One region of the Prochlorococcus sp. MIT2308 genome, then DNA from elsewhere that is predicted to be linked to it. Evidence: predicted binding sites of a transcription regulator. Region 1 holds the regulator's gene; each other region holds the start of a gene.
The links. Region 1 encodes NtcA, which controls nitrogen genes in cyanobacteria. Its sites were predicted from a motif close to GTANCNNNNGNTAC; they were not measured.
Positions count from the first base shown of each region.

Region 2: AC6EIW_RS02820 (DUF4278 domain-containing protein) is a predicted target of NtcA. The motif match lies at 1,836-1,849, and genes of this name have one in related genera.
Region 3: AC6EIW_RS03565 (ammonium transporter) is a predicted target of NtcA. The motif match lies at 2,340-2,353, and genes of this name have one in related genera.
Region 4: glnA (type I glutamate--ammonia ligase) is a predicted target of NtcA. The motif match lies at 1,493-1,506, and genes of this name have one in related genera.

Region 1 covers NZ_CM186283.1:1,643,150-1,647,344, reverse strand. Annotated here, with positions in the region: gene pth (aminoacyl-tRNA hydrolase) at 1-272, shown strand, start outside; gene AC6EIW_RS09395 (DUF3146 family protein) at 283-540, shown strand; gene AC6EIW_RS09390 (RuvC family protein) at 524-961, opposite strand; gene AC6EIW_RS09385 (DUF3084 domain-containing protein) at 962-1,888, opposite strand; gene ntcA (global nitrogen regulator NtcA) at 1,947-2,681, opposite strand; gene AC6EIW_RS09375 (cob(I)yrinic acid a,c-diamide adenosyltransferase) at 2,994-3,590, shown strand; gene dcd (dCTP deaminase) at 3,591-4,184, shown strand; gene thyX (FAD-dependent thymidylate synthase) at 4,187-4,195, shown strand, end outside.
Region 2 covers NZ_CM186283.1:469,203-473,397, forward strand. Annotated here, with positions in the region: gene pip (prolyl aminopeptidase) at 1-42, opposite strand, end outside; gene AC6EIW_RS02805 (hypothetical protein) at 139-360, shown strand; gene AC6EIW_RS02810 (hypothetical protein) at 481-798, shown strand; gene AC6EIW_RS02815 (hypothetical protein) at 1,307-1,471, shown strand; gene AC6EIW_RS02820 (DUF4278 domain-containing protein) at 1,576-1,752, opposite strand; gene AC6EIW_RS02825 (DUF1651 domain-containing protein) at 1,988-2,251, opposite strand; gene AC6EIW_RS02830 (hypothetical protein) at 2,254-2,469, opposite strand; gene AC6EIW_RS02835 (hypothetical protein) at 3,006-3,137, opposite strand; gene AC6EIW_RS02840 (hypothetical protein) at 3,952-4,134, shown strand; gene AC6EIW_RS02845 (TIGR01548 family HAD-type hydrolase) at 4,131-4,195, shown strand, end outside.
Region 3 covers NZ_CM186283.1:567,077-571,271, forward strand. Annotated here, with positions in the region: gene AC6EIW_RS03540 (DUF3104 domain-containing protein) at 1-134, opposite strand, end outside; gene AC6EIW_RS03545 (hypothetical protein) at 416-655, opposite strand; gene AC6EIW_RS03550 (DUF1330 domain-containing protein) at 672-968, opposite strand; gene AC6EIW_RS03555 (hypothetical protein) at 1,372-1,584, shown strand; gene AC6EIW_RS03560 (hypothetical protein) at 1,950-2,234, opposite strand; gene AC6EIW_RS03565 (ammonium transporter) at 2,409-3,788, shown strand; gene AC6EIW_RS03570 (DUF3764 family protein) at 3,916-4,195, opposite strand, start outside.
Region 4 covers NZ_CM186283.1:143,329-147,523, reverse strand. Annotated here, with positions in the region: gene AC6EIW_RS00765 (nucleoside deaminase) at 1-192, shown strand, start outside; gene AC6EIW_RS00760 (pyridoxal-phosphate-dependent aminotransferase family protein) at 185-1,345, opposite strand; gene glnA (type I glutamate--ammonia ligase) at 1,571-2,992, shown strand; gene AC6EIW_RS00750 (class I SAM-dependent methyltransferase) at 3,135-4,195, shown strand, end outside.

The sequences.
Region 1 (4,195 bases):
CAGGCGGTCATAATGGATTAAAAAGTATTATCAAACATCTAGGTACTACTGATTTTAAGCGATTAAAGATTGGGATAGGACCCCCAAGTGAGATTCAACAAGACAGAAAATCTAAAACTGTATCTCATGTCTTAGGTAGATTTTCAAATGAAGAATTTATAGTATTAAATTTGATCATTCAGGAAATTATTAGTTGTATTGATTCAATCACATCAAAAAATTGGGAAAATATAACTACTCGACTAAATTCTTACAAGCCTGAAAAATCATAACTGTTTGAGAATGAATAACAAACCGTCAACTACTGCATATCTTCAAATTCATAAGCAATGCTTTAATCAAAAGAAGGTTGAAGGGATTGTTCGTGCAGGGGATTTCGAATGGAGCTTTATTTGGGCTTTTCACAGGGGACAACTTTTTGTAGAGCCACCACTTGGAAGAGCCTTAATAAAAGATGCCTTAGAAAGGTATTTAGTAAAAGCTGATTACAAACTTGAGTCTGGCGGAGATTACATTTTTACAGTTAGGGCCAAATTTTAATATCTAGTTTTTCAGGCCAGATCAATGAAATTTTTAAAAAATCTTCCAATAAAATCAAAGCGACAATGGCATCAAGATTTTCAGGAGGGAAAAGGATTTCTTTTGGAAGCCAACGAATAAAATAATTTGGAGGCCAAATTTCCCAATATCTAAACCTTGCTCGTAAAGTTGATCCTTTTTCATTCACATATTTTAGATCAAAAAATTTTTTTCGTTTTAATTCATTCTTTATATACTTACAATTTGTTCCATCACCAATGATTATCTTACTAATATCATAATCTTCACTCCAAAACGAAACTAAATCAGAAAATTTATTTAACGAAGTTATCCCTGCTTCAATTACTTTTCTGGACTGAATATCAGCCAACAATAAGCCACATTTTTTATTACCTGGATCTATTGATATATAAAAACTCATTTAATTCTTGCTTCTAATAATTTCTTCTAAAGACTTTAGCTCTAATGATACAGAGACTTTATCTGCACTTTGATGAGTATCAACAGCTCTAGCAATTATTTGAAATTCTCCCATTTTTTTACTAACTAGATACTTTCCTAAATTATTAATTTGATTCGCATTAATTTGCAACTCAGAACTTAACGATCCTCGTCGCCTAACCTCTGCCAAAGTTGAAGCCATTAAAAGATTGATCTTTTTACTAATCGATTCAGAGTCAGAATCAGATAAAGATATATTTTCTAAAGCAATTACCTCTCCTTTACTTGTAATAATTTTATTTAATGTAACCTCAGGAAATGCATAAACATAATTTTCACCTCTAAGTATATTTCCTGCTGATTTGATTCTAACAACCCAACTTCTGTTATCAGATATTTTACTCTCAAGCTTCTCAATATCATCTTTACGAACTAATAATATCCTTCTATAATTAGATTGATTTGTTTTTACTAAATTAAAAGCATAAAGATTAGCTTGCTGCAATAAACTTTCGATAATTTTTTTTATATCACTATTTTTATTTAATTTAATGGTCTTAGTTACTAAAGTCTGGCCACTAGTTATAACGACATTTCCACTTCTAAAAGCATATAAATTTTTTTCTAATTTTTTTAATTCTTTTTCACTATCTATAATCTTTTCTCGAATATCCTCTAATTGAAATAATCCGACCCTTAAATCCCTATCAAATACAATCATTGTTGCAAATGAAATAGCACTAATAATACTTCCAGTAAAAACAGTTATTAAAACAGCAGTGCTTTTTGGTCTTAATTTAAAGATACTTAAACGAGCCTTACCAACTCTAGAACCTAAGCGATCACCTAGAGTAGATAGTATTCCACCTAGGATTAATATTAAAAGAATTTTCAGCCAGACTGTCACAGAGAGAAAGAAGAAGTGGAATTAAGCAAACCTCCTAAACCTTAGTATGTAATGGCCTTCAATTAAATCTTTTTGCTAAGGCTATTGGATCAAATATAGTTATCTTTTTCCTATCTATTGCCAATAATGATGAACTTTTCAACTCACCAAGAAGTCGTGTAATAGTTACTCTGGTTGAACCAATAGCTTCAGCAATAGCTTGATGTGAAAGTCTTAAGTCAATTGTTACACCCTTTTCCCCAGGTACACCAAAGTCCCTGCACAAAACCAGCAAAAAACTGGCAAGCCGAGAAGACATATCTCTATGAGTTAAAGTTTCAATCATTGTCTCAGTTTGAAGTACTCGACTTGATAGACCTTGTAGAAGAAGCAAACCAACCGAAGCATTTTGCTCAATTGCATTCCTTACCGAAGTTGCGGGGGCCGCTACGAGTTCCACACGAGTAAATGCAACTGCATGATAAAAACGATCTGATCTATTCCCTGTCAATAAAGATAAAACTCCGAAAAGACTATTTTCCCTCAATAAAGCAACTGTAATTTCTTCACCTGTTTCATATACCCTGCTCAAGCGAACAGCACCACGCCTAATCAAGTAAACCCTTTCTGCTGGATCGCCAGGGAAAAAAATTGTTTTTGACCTATCTACGACTTCAGTAGAGACACCATCTAAAGACTTAATTACTTCCAACAAAGTGTTAGTTGGAGGCAAAGAATTTGATGATGAATTAACAGCCATATGGCTATTTTTTTGTTGGTTGAAACGGGTAAAGCCACGAAACGAAGTGACCATATTTAATTGATCGTTCTGAGAACATTAATAAGTTGTGAAAAAACGATATGTAGCCATGGCGACTTTTTTCACCCTTAATCCCCATCTCAATTTCTTTCATCGTTCGCAATTCTACTATTTAAAATCCACATGCATAAAAATAGACTTGAAAAGTATTCAAAAAATTGATCTATGGATTTAAATCCCCTTCAAAGCTCCGAAGAATCTTAAAAGTTAAAAAATTTTACCTCATACACCACAGATAGTGTTCTTTGGTTGATTACAAATTTTAAAGCGCTAGATTAAAATTACGACGTTAAGATCGAATTTGAGATGAATGCAGGATCAAGCATCAATGCTCAACGAGAGGATTTGTCACTAGCTAAAGGGCCTTCTCTTAGGGCTCTTCCAGATAGAAAACCTTTACAACTAGTTAAAACTCAAGGCCAATTACAAATACACACCTCTCCTTTTAGAGGTAGTTTTTCTATTGTTTTAAGCGAGGCGCTACGATCTGCAGGCTTGGGAAGCAAAGTTTTAATATCTCAATTCTTGAAAGGCGGAGTCAATCAAGGTCCCCATGGAGCAGTAAATCTTTGTGGTCGACTGGAGTGGTTAAGACCAGCTATTGAAACTTGCTTACCTGGGGAGTTGCCAGAAGAAAATTTATCTTTTAAGAAAAAACATGAAGAGAAAGCAATTAAAGAAATATGGGAATTTTGTAAAAAACGTATAGTTGAAAAAAAGTTAGACAAAATCGTACTTGATGAAATTGGGATGGCAATTAGCCTTGGTTTTATAGAAGAAACTGATTTGATTTCTATGATCAATAACCGCCCATCATCTACAGATATTATTCTTACGGGACAATCAATTCCTCCTAAAGTGATTGAGATGGCTGATCAAATTACCGAATTACGCTGCAATTAAATGTTAAAGAACGATCGTTGGATTTCACAGCAAGCTTCTTTAGGAATGCTTGAACCATTTCAAGAAAAACTAATAAGGCATCTTGAACCTGAATCAAAAAAATCACCTGTTTTAAGCTTTGGTTGCTCATCTTATGGATACGATTTGCGTCTATCCTCAAAAGAATTTTTGATTTTCAAGCATGTTCCAGGAACAGTAATGAATCCAAAAAAATTTAATCCTGCGAATCTAGAACCTACCGATTTAAAAGAAGATCAGGATGGTAAATATTTTATTTTACCTGCTCACTCTTATGGTCTTGGAGTGGCATTAGAGAAAATGAAAGTCCCGCCAAATATTACTGTTATTTGTCTTGGCAAAAGTACTTATGCTCGCTTAGGAATAATTGTCAATACAACGCCTGCAGAAGCAAGCTGGGAAGGTCATCTAACACTTGAATTTAGTAACAGCTCTGGGGCGGACTGCAGGATTTATGCTGATGAAGGAATTTGTCAATTACTTTTCTTTGAAGGTGACCCTTGTGAGACTACTTACAGCGATAGGCAAGGCAAATATCAACATCAACAAGAAAAAGTAACTCTAGCAAAAGTTTGAATATGAGTCTT
Region 2 (4,195 bases), 750 kb from region 1:
TAATATCCCTTGTTCCTTAGGTTCTATTTCTGGAAATAACATTTTTAATTAAATTTTCGTCTTTTGCCTTTGAGACATTCAACCAACCCAAGCATACATACCAAAATTAGCTATAAATTATTAAAAAAGAAATTACCTATGCCTAAGAAAAACTGGCTAAAAAGCTCACGATTAAATATTCATGCACCTAAAACAGGTTTTGCCTTAATGATCTTGGCTTTAACTCAGGTACCAGTAGGAATAAAAAATGCAGCCGAAGTTGCTTGTATTGGTCAAACATCAAATAAGATTTGGAAATCAGAAAAGAATCATGCGGATGCAAATATGCTTGCAGTTCAAAGATGCAATGGAAAAAATTAACTAGAATTATGTTTTCGTCTACAAGCAAAATAAGATAAAAAAGCCAAAAAATGTAACGTTGGCCTAGAACTTAATTTTTAACACGATAAAAAGGTGAATATTTGAATATTCTTCTTTTTTATGACTTCAACGCTAAAAATAATCGATCAAGAACTAGCTCAGTTTGGGTGGGTTGAGCCAATAGCAATTAATTCAATAAGTGAATTCACGTCACTCAAGACAAGTGTTGAAGAACAAACAACTAATGAAAAAGAATCTGATCTCATAGACACATTCATATGTCATCTTATTTTCTATATGGTTTTTTGCTATTCCCTATTTCTATATATTTTTATTGATTTGGGTTTTGGTTCCTTTTTAAAGAATAAAGTAAATACATTATTTAAACTCCAAAAAAAGTTTGAACCGCCTTCCTTTATCATTGCTCACTCCAATTAATACAGACTAAGCTTTTCCTTAAACAAATTATTTGGGTATTCCTTACTATCGCACTAACTAAAATAATGTATTTAGATAGGAAAGAAGTAATTCACTAACGGTCTGAGTCTGCACAGACCGTTTTTTTTATTTAAATGCAAAATTTTTTAGCCAAACTATCAAAATATTTTTATGGAATTGAAGTTGGTCAATTCTATGAAGAGCCCATAGGAGACGATTACTTATATCCAGATTGGTAAATAGACGTCAAATGCTTTTATTATCGTTCAATCCAAGATTATTCATTACTAAACAACCATTTAGAAAATGAGACAATCAATTGATTTTTAACTAATAATAACCACTGACTATATTTTTAACTTGGTAAGGCTTTAAGCATAGCCTCTAATCCTATAATTCATATCTTTGATTCGTTAATTAACTAATAGTTAATTCTACTTAAGTAAAAGACGAGGTGTATAAATTTAACAAGATCGATTAGAACATCTATATACCGATACGGAGGATTATGAAACTAAAAACTCCTTTGAACATAATCAAAAATGCATTAAGTGATATTCGAACAATGCATGACTTCTCTTATACGGTTCCCAATGAAACTAGAGATGAGTTTTGGGAAAAAGAATGTAGTAATCATCCAACAGCATCTACTTGCAAAGTTTATGAGGGCTAACAAAAATAAACTTTGTAGGAGTTAATATCTGTTTAACCAAACAGGAATTATCTAAGTAAAAAAAAGGCCCTGCCAAGCAGGGCCTCATAAAAAGAGTTAACAAACTAATGTTGATAGCGATGACCGCGATAAGCCAATTGAGAATTTAGCTCAGACTTAGCTTCGCTTCTGCATGTGTTGTAGTGATTACGCCTGTAAGTCAGCTCAACACAATCCTTTTGAGCTTTTTGCTCTTTGTGTTGGACATAGCTTTGTCCACGATATAGAAGAGTTGTCATCATCCATACTCCGAATGTTGATTTAAGTCCCCGTTCCTTGGCTTAAATCGAAATGCGGCTCGCTTTGTAACGAGTTGAACGTTTTGGTAGCGGTTGCTACAAAAACTATTATGTTATGAATTGATGGCACATGTAGTTCATCTGGATACAAAATTATCTAGTGATATATACTCAAATTTCATAATCTTTTATTCTTAAATATCAACTTAAAAAGGATCGTGGTAATTTTTTTTAAGCTTTAAGAGGTTTCCCATAAAGGTTTCTCAGAGACTTCCCATTCTGTTTCCACTGACGACCTCCATAGGTCTCTTGCTTTTTCATAAGTTAGCTTTTCACTTTCATGTAATTGAACATGAGGAGTAATGCCGTGTAGGAATCCGAGCCTGCAGCTAGCGTAGTGAACCCTTATGTATGTAGTTCCGTCTTCATCAGGGTGATTATCTTTTAAAAACCTCATTGCCCAGACTCGATCTTTTTTCACAAGCCAACTTTCATTTCGCATTTTCAGTAGTAGCTTGGATTATCTCTTTTATGTTGCCTAGCCTTAGAATGACAACTATCTGGTGACCAACGATTTTTAACAACTTCAAGGAAATCACATATGAATTCATCTGGGCAATCAAGCTCATCCTGCAATTCAGCTAACTCATCAATAAAAAATTCGAATGTTCTACTTATTAAACCTGACTTTTGCTTTTGGGACGGAATCCATTTGGCCATAACTAGAAACAATAATTAGCTAAAATAATAACTAAACTATTACTGCAGAACCTATTTGGTAAACACCTGCTATTACAAGCAAAACAGGAAGGTTTATTAAAATTAAAAGCTTAGCGGCAGTAATTTTATTAATTGCTGTCATTGCTAAATGTTTTTAAAATTTGAGTCAATCATTGGGAATATAACCAGGAATAATCTATCCCTAAAGGTCGGTTCAGGTAGGGCTAACCAGTTCGGGTACAAAAAGAGAAAATACCCCCAAAAACGTGAATTAATTCTGGATAGAGTTGGACATTAGAAGAAGATCTATGAAACGCAATTTATTATTTTTGTCATCGGCTATGTTTTTGACAAGCATGAATGCACAAGCCGAAATTTTTTGGTTGATCCTTCAAAACAGTACTTACGGAATAGAAAAAATAGAAATGAAAAACATGTCTCAATGCGAGGAGCAAGGCAAGCAGTACACAAAAAGTTCGAGTATTCCTCGTTACTTATGCTTAATAGGCAAATAAAAAAGTATCAAACAAAGTACCTTATTGGTACAAATGGATAGTTACTTGCTGACTTTTAATTAGTAGACGAATTGAAGGTGGTTTAACAACAATCACAATTTTGTCTCCTATTAATGAACTTTCTTCAAAAGTATCAACAATATCTCCAAGCATTAGTGCGATAAATGAAGGAGTATATTGGATTCTACTGAAATACTTATCTTATTGCTGTGCAGTTCCCTGCATTGCTGGAATAATGATGTTATCGATTTGTCTTCAGTGGATGACCACTTAATTTCACATTTTTCAGTCAGAGTTTACAGTCACCTAACAACAAAAATATAAATGTGTTTTGCATGGAGTTAATATTGTAAATCCATTTACCACTTGCTTAAGCATTTGATCAAACGACACCCAATTTCATTCCACTTTTCACCTTCGCAAGAATCTTATCGTCTAAATCATTGTCTGTTTGAAGAACTAGCCACTCAATTGCACTGATAATAAAAGCTTTCATTTGCTTCTTGAAAAATTTTTTTAACATCAAAAAGAGTACTGGCTTTAGTATTAAGAAAAGGAAACTAACCATTTCATTCCATTTATTCAATATGGTTTTACCTCATACTCTCAAATATTGGTGTAACCACCCCAAAAATCTTCGCATTGCACTACAACATCGGCTTAATTAGTTGGTTATTTTAGTAAGGAGTTTTTTTTTTAACATGCTTACTCCATATCACATAATTTTATTTGGGATACTTTTAGTTGCTAGTTCTGCTTCAATTTTTCAAATGTCCACTGCAGAGCAAAGTTGATGACATCATTTTTTATAATTGCAATGGCTGGTTATTTCTATTTGATGGCCTGCTTATGGAGAGATTTAAGAAGAACCAAAACAAGTTGAAATTCACTTAATATTTTTATTTTTAAAATTGCTTGTTAACTTCAAGAAGAACCAAACAAATCTTCTTCATTATCTAGCAAAAGAATGCAAAGCCTTACAAGATTTTCAATATTTGGTATACCCGCAACCATAGCAATAGGAATTGCCTGGATTGGTAATCGAATTGTTAAAAATGAAAAAGGTCTCAAAGATCGTGAATTAGAACTTAAGCTTCAACTAAACAATAAATTTCATTGGACATCTCTAATCAGAAGAAAAACTCAATGATGAATAATATTGGCCTAATTTTATTTGATATAGATGGGGTTATTCGTGACGTAACAAACAG
Region 3 (4,195 bases), 840 kb from region 1:
AGTGTGGGAGCAAGTGGATCTCTTGCACCTCCAACAAATGAGAGAACTTTGCAAATTTCATCCTCACCAACTAAAACGGTATCTCTGGATTTGACCTTGAGAAATACAGGCTCTTCTTCTATTTCGTGAATCATTCGTTGCTATCAGAAAAATTTGTAAGGCAACTACCCATTTTACTTTTTGCCCAGTTATGTTCTTTGAGTAATGACTCGGCAAGCTCTTTCATGGATTCCAAAGCATCTTCAATATTATCAATTCTTTTTGAGAAAGGTTGACTGAATTTTTTCCCATAACAGAAATTACTAATTATTAATTACTCACTACAAGTCAGTCGAAGTGCTGTATTTCATATATACCCAAAAAAATAGAGGGCAGTTAGCCCCCTAAAAAATCGACTGTCAACCGAGATATAAATCTACCAATCGGGATAATCCCCTTGAACTGGTTCCTCGTAGAAATCACCTTTTTTTATACCAGCAAAATATTCAGTTAAAAATTCTTCCTGGTTGGCTTGGTCTTCCAACTTAAGCGTCAGTTTTTTTATTTGCTCAGTTTTTGTTTCTTGGTTTGTTTTGTCTTTTGAATAAGACCAGCCACCTTCACCCCAACCCCATGAAAGAGATGGACTTCCAATAACTGAAACAGCAAAAACCAATGAAATAACCTTTTTCTTAATGAGTTACTCCGCCATCAATGATGGTGATATTGGTATCTGTTGAATTTGCCCAACGTAATTTGCTTAGTTCTTGATATTCCGAACTATGGAAAGCATCAAGTGCTGCTTGCTTTGATGGGAACTCAATAATCACACCTAATTTTCCACCTTTCCCTTCAACAGTTTCAGCCTCCATATCTTTTGCATAAACTGAACCACCTACTGATTGAACCCATCGTTGAAAGGCTTCAACATATTCAGCAAAAGCTGGACTCGTAACTGTTGTAGTAACAAGCCAAAGACCCTTAGCCATCAAAAAAAATCAATTCCAAAGAGTTTCACATACACCATCTACTTTGTATAGAAATATTAGAGAACCCAATAACTTCCCTTACTTCATCTGAATTTTGAGTTTAGCTTTGATCTCATTCCTGACACATATCTACCACAAACAGCTATGCCTGGCCAAAGCTATTAACAAAACAGGATGGGAAACCTGTTTCTGACTGATCGAGAGAACGCTGAGCAATTAAAAGAAATCAAAGAATCATTATCAGCATTAGAAGGTGGGAGAATTTTAGATATTTGATAGTTAAGGCTGTGATGATTAATTCAAAGAGGTTATCTTTTTAAACACTATGCCAAACTTTATTTACTCTTGGTTGTAGGCCCTATAAAAGCAAGCATGATGGAAGAGTAAATCCATTAATAAATAGATGACTGAAGAATGCCAAGTGAGGTGGGAAGCAACCGAAGAACAAATTGAGACCATTATTATTCCTGCAATGAAAAATATTGCTCAACAATGCGCTGGATACGGGGAAAAGCTTCAATGTCCTTCTGCTTTTATTGCTGTAATGCTTAGAGATATTGCAGATGCCTTTGATGAAAAACCACCAGAAGGCGAAAGTAGTTGTGGGTGTTGCTAACAATCAGCTCAATATGTAATTGAAGTTTTACACTCCAGTAGAAATTAATTAGTAAAAGCGAAATCATGATGGAAATAACTTTTTAGTAGAAATGGTATTAATGAGATTGATAAAGACTGATAAGCGATTAGCCGAGCGTATACAGAAAAAATTAAATTTCAGCAACTATCAAATACTTTGCCTAAGTTGGGAAATTGGCTTAGTAATGGGTGTAGCTATAGCTATTCTCTTTTTTTTAAATCAGCGTGGCCAAAAACAATACGTTCAAATGGTTCGTACTCACTTACTTAGCAATTCCAATCTTTCTGATAATTACTGTATACGGATATTTAATTCTTAAGTAATTGGATTTTTTATTTTTATACCTAGCAGCTTAAGTTCTCTGGGTCATAACCTCTCTTCTTCATTTGATCTTTAATCCTGGTAATCCGACTTTCGCAATATCTTTTAGTTTCTTTATCCTCATTTAGATCAAGCTCTCTTATCCACTGATTGAGTTCGTTTTCCAAGCTTGACCAACGATCTCCATGTTCAGTATCAGGAATATTGATAATACTTCCATCTTTATTTCTTCTTTGATGCTTTCTTAGCGTTGGGAGAGCTAGAAGAAGATTGTCATATCTCTGCGTTATTAAATCTAGTTGAATCATTTTTGCCAATGTATTCTTAAAACCATCATGATATAGAGATGAACTTTGCAGATAAACGGGCAAGCATTATCGTTTTGGTGATCCAAAAGTGATCGATAATGAAAAGTATCGGTTTATACACATATGCTAAAAATGTTCAATATGAACTTTTCTTGGTTGAAATAAATAGCGATTATGTTTCACATTGAACATTTTTTTATTTTGCTGCGAACTCGTATTGGAAGGTTTGGAATAGCGCTACTTGCTGTTCCTGCAATTCAGCTCATAAGTGCTGCATTTTTTCCTGCACATGCAACTGAATCAAATTTCTCAGCTGCAGACAATACTTTGATTTTGACTTCATCGGCTTTGGTTTTGTTAATGACACCAGGCTTAGCTTTTTTTTATGGAGGCTTTACTCAAGCTAAAAATGTGCTCAACACAATGGCAATGAGCTTTGTCATGATGGGAATAGCTACTATTGTGTGGACATCAGTAGGTTTTAGTCTGGCCTTCTCGGATGGAGGAACCTCTAATGCTTTTATAGGTAATCCACTAACATATGCATTTTTTGAAAATCTTCCAAGCAATTGGGAGGGTCTTAAAATACCAGGAATGAGTTTTGCACTTTTCCAAGGTATGTTCGCAATAATTACTCCGGCTTTAATTTCAGGAGCATTGGTAGAAAGAATTAGTTTTCGTTTTTGGTGTTTATTCACGCCTATATGGATTTTATTTGTTTACGCACCTCTTGCTCACATGGTTTGGGGTGGTGGGTTACTTGGCAAAGATTTGGATTTTGCTGGAGGAACAGTTGTTCACATCAGTTCAGGAGTATCAGCTCTAGTACTCGCAGGATTAATAGGTTCACGTAGTAATTGGCCTAAAGGTATCAAGCCTCCCCACGACATTACTCAGATTCTTATAGGAACAGGTTTATTATGGTTTGGCTGGTTTGGATTTAATGGAGGAAGTCAACTAAGTGTTGGAGGTGCAGAACTTCCCTTTACTACAACTCATGTTTCAGCAGCAGCTGGATTGGTAACTTGGGCGTTGATTGAAACATTTAGAGATGGGAAAGCAACTGCGGTAGGAATGGCTACTGGAGCTGTTGCTGGCTTGGTAGGTATCACGCCAGCAGCTGGCTTCGTAAGTCCAGCTAGTGGAATTTTGATTGGTGCTATTACATCTTCTTTATGCTACATCTCAGTTAGGGTTAAAATTAAATTATCTTTTGACGACTCATTAGATACCTTTGCTGTCCACGGTGTCGGTGGAACTGTGGGAGCTCTCCTTACGGGATTATTTGCTAAACCAGAATTAATTTCATCTCATCCTGCTGGATTAGTTCTTGCAGAGCAAGGTCGTATTGGATTGGTTTTAGGACAATTTCAAGCAGTTTTAATTGCATATGGAATTGCCGCATTTGGAACTTTGATAATCGCTTTTTTATTGAAATCACTTGGCTGTAATTATAGAGTTGAAAAAGCCGAAGAAGATACTGGCTTAGATATTTCTGAGCATGGTGAAGAGGCTTATGTGGAGAGAACTGGTTCTCCTAACGCCATATATTAGAAAATCCAGGATCTTATTCCTTCCATGATTTTTGTTAACCCTCCTTAAAAAGAGGGTTTTCTTTTTGTTTTTTTCTTTTTAATTGAACAGCTTATTCATTTGGAGGATGAGAAAGTTGGCGAGAAATCTAACAATTAGGGCAAGTATTAATCCAGCAAGTAATAGTCGTTGGTTCATAAATATGCCCCGAAGCCTCTACTATTGGTTTTGTCTCTGGCTTGGTAAAGATGTCATATAAAAAATTTTCAGGTCTCTCAACCATAACGGTTGCTCTTTTTGGATCGTCTTTGCATTGGCCTATATAAAAAGTCTTCACACCCATTTCCTTGAACATTGCTTGTTGTTCAGGATCCTTCAAATGAGTGCAGTATTCTTCAAATGTATTGCTCAACTTGAAGTCTAAAACG
Region 4 (4,195 bases), 420 kb from region 1:
ATGGGAAAGATAATCTTTGGATCGGAAGACCCAAAAAGAGGAGCACTAGGTGGAACTATAAATCTAGCGGAACATAAAAGTGCTCATCACAAAATGATTATCGAGAGAGGTCTAATGGAAGAAGAATCAAGAAAGATTATCGTAGATTGGTTCAAAGATAAAAGAATCTACCAAAGAAAATATATTATCTAAACTTAGGTAGTTCAGTTTCGAAAATATTTAATATTCTATCTACATTTGTAGAAGTCGAGTTATATCCCATTAAACCTATTCTCCATACTTTTCCAGCCAGATCACCAAGACCACCTCCTATCTCAATACCAAAGTTACTTAGTAAATGATTAGTAAAAGCCTTGCCATCAACACCATTAGGTATTTTCACAGTAGTAAGAGTAGGTAAGCGTAATTCTTCTTCAACATGTAACTCTAAGCCAATATTTTCTAAAGAATTCCAAAGCGATTTTGCATTCTTTCTATGTCTATCCCATGAAACTTCCAATCCTTCTTTAGCTAACAATCTAAGCGCTTCTCGAATACCAAAATTCATGTTTACAGGAGCAGTGTGATGATACACACGATCACTACCCCAATATTTGTTAAGTAAAGACACATCTAAATACCAGTTAGGAACCTTATCTTTTCTGTTGCTCATTTTATTTTCAGCCCTCTCATTCATTGAAAAAGGTCCTAATCCTGGCGGGCAACTTAATCCTTTTTGACTGCAACTGTAAGCCAGATCAATTTTCCACTTATCCAAATAAAGAGGAACGCCTCCCAGAGAAGTTACAGTATCTACAAGAAGTAAACAATTATATTTTCTGCATAAATCACCAATTCCATCCATGGGTTGACAAACACCTGTGGAAGTTTCGGCATGAACAATTGCTAAAACTGCTGGATTATGTTTTTTCAGTGCATCTTCTATTTCATCAAGTGAAAAAGCATTACCCCAATCTTTATGAATGGTTTCTACATTTGCCTTATATCTGCCTGCCATATCAGCAAGACGATGGCCAAAATATCCTTTTATGGCTACTAAAACCGTATCCTCTGGCTCGACAACATTTGCCAGTGTTGCCTCCATCGCGGCGCTTCCTGTCCCACTCATAGGGAGTGTTAATCGATTGCTGGTTTGCCACGCATATCGAAGTAACTCTTGCACCTCACTCATCAAGGCCACATAAAAAGGATCTAAATGACCAATTGGTGGCTGAGAGAGCGCTTTCAAAACAGCAGGATCTGCATTTGATGGGCCTGGCCCAAGTAATAACCTTTCAGGGGAAACAGTTGGACCAAAATCTTTACGATGTTGATTATCAACAGAAGGAAGAATTTGAGTGGCCAAGAAAACAGATCGGTTTATATACCTTTGAGCCTAAAAGGCGATAGGCAAAGTCGGGGTGTTTTTTTTAGGGATTGCAATAGGAATTTGCTAGATATGCCCTAGAACCCAAAAAAACAATCATATTTTTCTGTTAAAAATCTAAAAAAAGTGCTTCTTGATACAAAAAGAGATGCAACCGCTTATTACGTTCATAATTGATTAACTATTTTGTAAATCAAATTAATCATGAGCAAGACCTCTCAAGATGTTCTTCGTCAAATTAAGGATGAGGGCATTGAGCTAATAGATCTAAAATTCACTGACTTACATGGCAAATGGCAACATTTAACCGTAACTTCAGATCTTATTGAAGAGAGCTCTTTCTCAGAGGGTCTCGCTTTTGATGGTTCTTCTATTCGCGGATGGAAAGCAATAAACGAATCAGATATGGCAATGGTTCCAGATCCATCAACAAGCTGGATAGACCCTTTCTACCATCACAAAACTCTTAGCTTAATTTGTTCAATTCAGGAGCCAAGAAGTGGAGAACCATATTCCAGATGTCCAAGAGCTTTGGCACAAAAAGCATTGGATTATTTAGCAAGCACTAGTGTCGCAGATGCTGCATTCTTTGGCCCTGAACCAGAATTCTTTATTTTTGATGACGTTCGATACAATTCAGGGGAAGGCGGGAGTTTTTATAGCGTAGACACCATTGAAGCTCCCTGGAACACAGGTAGAGTTGAGGAGGGTGGCAACCTTGGATACAAGATTCAACTCAAAGAAGGATATTTCCCTGTCTCTCCAAATGACACCGCTCAAGACATGAGGTCTGAAATGCTTCTTTTGATGGGTGAACTAGGAATACCTATTGAAAAACATCACCATGAAGTAGCAGGAGCTGGGCAGCATGAACTAGGGATGAAATTCGCACCCCTAATCAACGCTGCAGACAATGTGATGATTTATAAATATATCGTTAGAAATGTGGCCAAGAAATATGGCAAGACCGCAACTTTCATGCCTAAGCCAGTTTTCAATGATAATGGAACAGGAATGCATGTCCATCAAAGTTTATGGAAAAGTGGTCAGCCTTTATTCTTCGGAGAAGGTACTTATGCCAATTTATCTCAAACAGCTAAATGGTACATAGGAGGGATCCTGAAACATGCGCCTTCATTCCTTGCATTTACAAACCCAACTACCAACAGTTACAAAAGATTAGTTCCTGGTTTTGAAGCACCTGTTAATTTAGTTTATTCGCAGGGCAATAGATCAGCGGCTGTCAGAATTCCTTTGACTGGGCCAAGTCCAAAAGCAAAGAGACTTGAATTCCGATCCGGTGATGCGTTAGCCAACCCTTATATTGCTTTCTCTGCAATGATGATGGCAGGTATTGATGGGATCAAAAATCAAATCGATCCTGGTGATGGAGTTGATGTTGACCTTTTCGAACTTCCTTCAGAAGAATTATCAAAAATAGATACTGTTCCATCCTCGTTGAATGATGCATTAGAGGCATTGAAAAGTGACAACAAATATTTAACTGAAGGAGGAGTATTTACTAACGATTTCATTGACAATTGGATAGATCTTAAATACGAAGAGGTTCAACAGTTAAGGCAAAGGCCTCACCCTCATGAATTCACTATGTACTACGACGCCTAAAACAAACTCTTAACTATAAAATTAGAGCTAAAAAAATTAGGGACAAAGCAAGAATTTTGCATTGTCCTTAATTTTTTTTTTGGTTAACTGGTCACTAATCAATCGAATCTGTTAGATAATAAAAAAAATTAATCAACGGTTTATGGCAAAGCCAAGCCTTAAAAAATTTGCTTATTACACTCTTCAACAGGGGAAAACACTGGCTGGCTTAGCTCACAAAGAGTTGAGTACTAAATTAATGGAAGTTTTTGCACCAGAAGTTGTCCCAGATAATTTTCCAATCGATCAAGAGTTATTAAAAGAAGTTAGAAGATCGATGGAACGACTTGAAAAAGTTGATTGGCAAGAAGCAGAGGCAGGAATTTACCCAAAATCTCAACTTTTCGAAGCACCTTGGTTGGAATGGGCAAAAAAATATCCTTTAATTTGGCTTGATATGCCCAAGACCTGGGAAAGACGTAAAAAGAATAAAACGAGAGAAATTCCGCGAAATGTTAATGAGGAAGATTACCCAAGTTACTATTTACAAAATTTTCATCATCAAACAGATGGATATTTAAGTGATCATTCCGCTGAAATTTACGACTTACAAGTTGAAATACTTTTTAACGGAACAGCCGATGCTATGCGAAGAAGAATTTTATCTCCTTTAAAAAGTGGTCTAAAAAAATATTTATCTGAAAGCTCAAAAAAAGTAAAAGTTTTAGATATTGCGACTGGGACAGGAAGAACTCTCCAGCAAATACAAAGTGCTTTACCTGAAGTAGAACTGTATGGTCTGGACTTATCAGGTTCATACCTAAAACAGGCTAGTAAATATCTAAGTTCGAGAAGTGGTGATCTCGTCCAACTTACTAAAGGAAATGCAGAAAATATGCCTTACTCATCAAACAGTTTTCAAGCATTAACTTGTGTTTTCCTTTTTCATGAGCTTCCTAGAGATGCACGACAGAATGTTTTGAATGAATGCTTTAGGTTGTTAGAACCTGGAGGAACTCTTGTTCTTGCTGACTCCATACAGATAGAGGATTCTCCAAAATTCACTTCAATTATGGAAAACTTTCATAAAATATTTCATGAACCTTATTACAGGGACTACATAATAGACGACATTCATTTAAGATTAAATGAAAGTGGGTTTTCATCAATAACTTCTGAATCGCATTTCATGACTAAAGTATGGAAAGCTAATAAACCAATTTA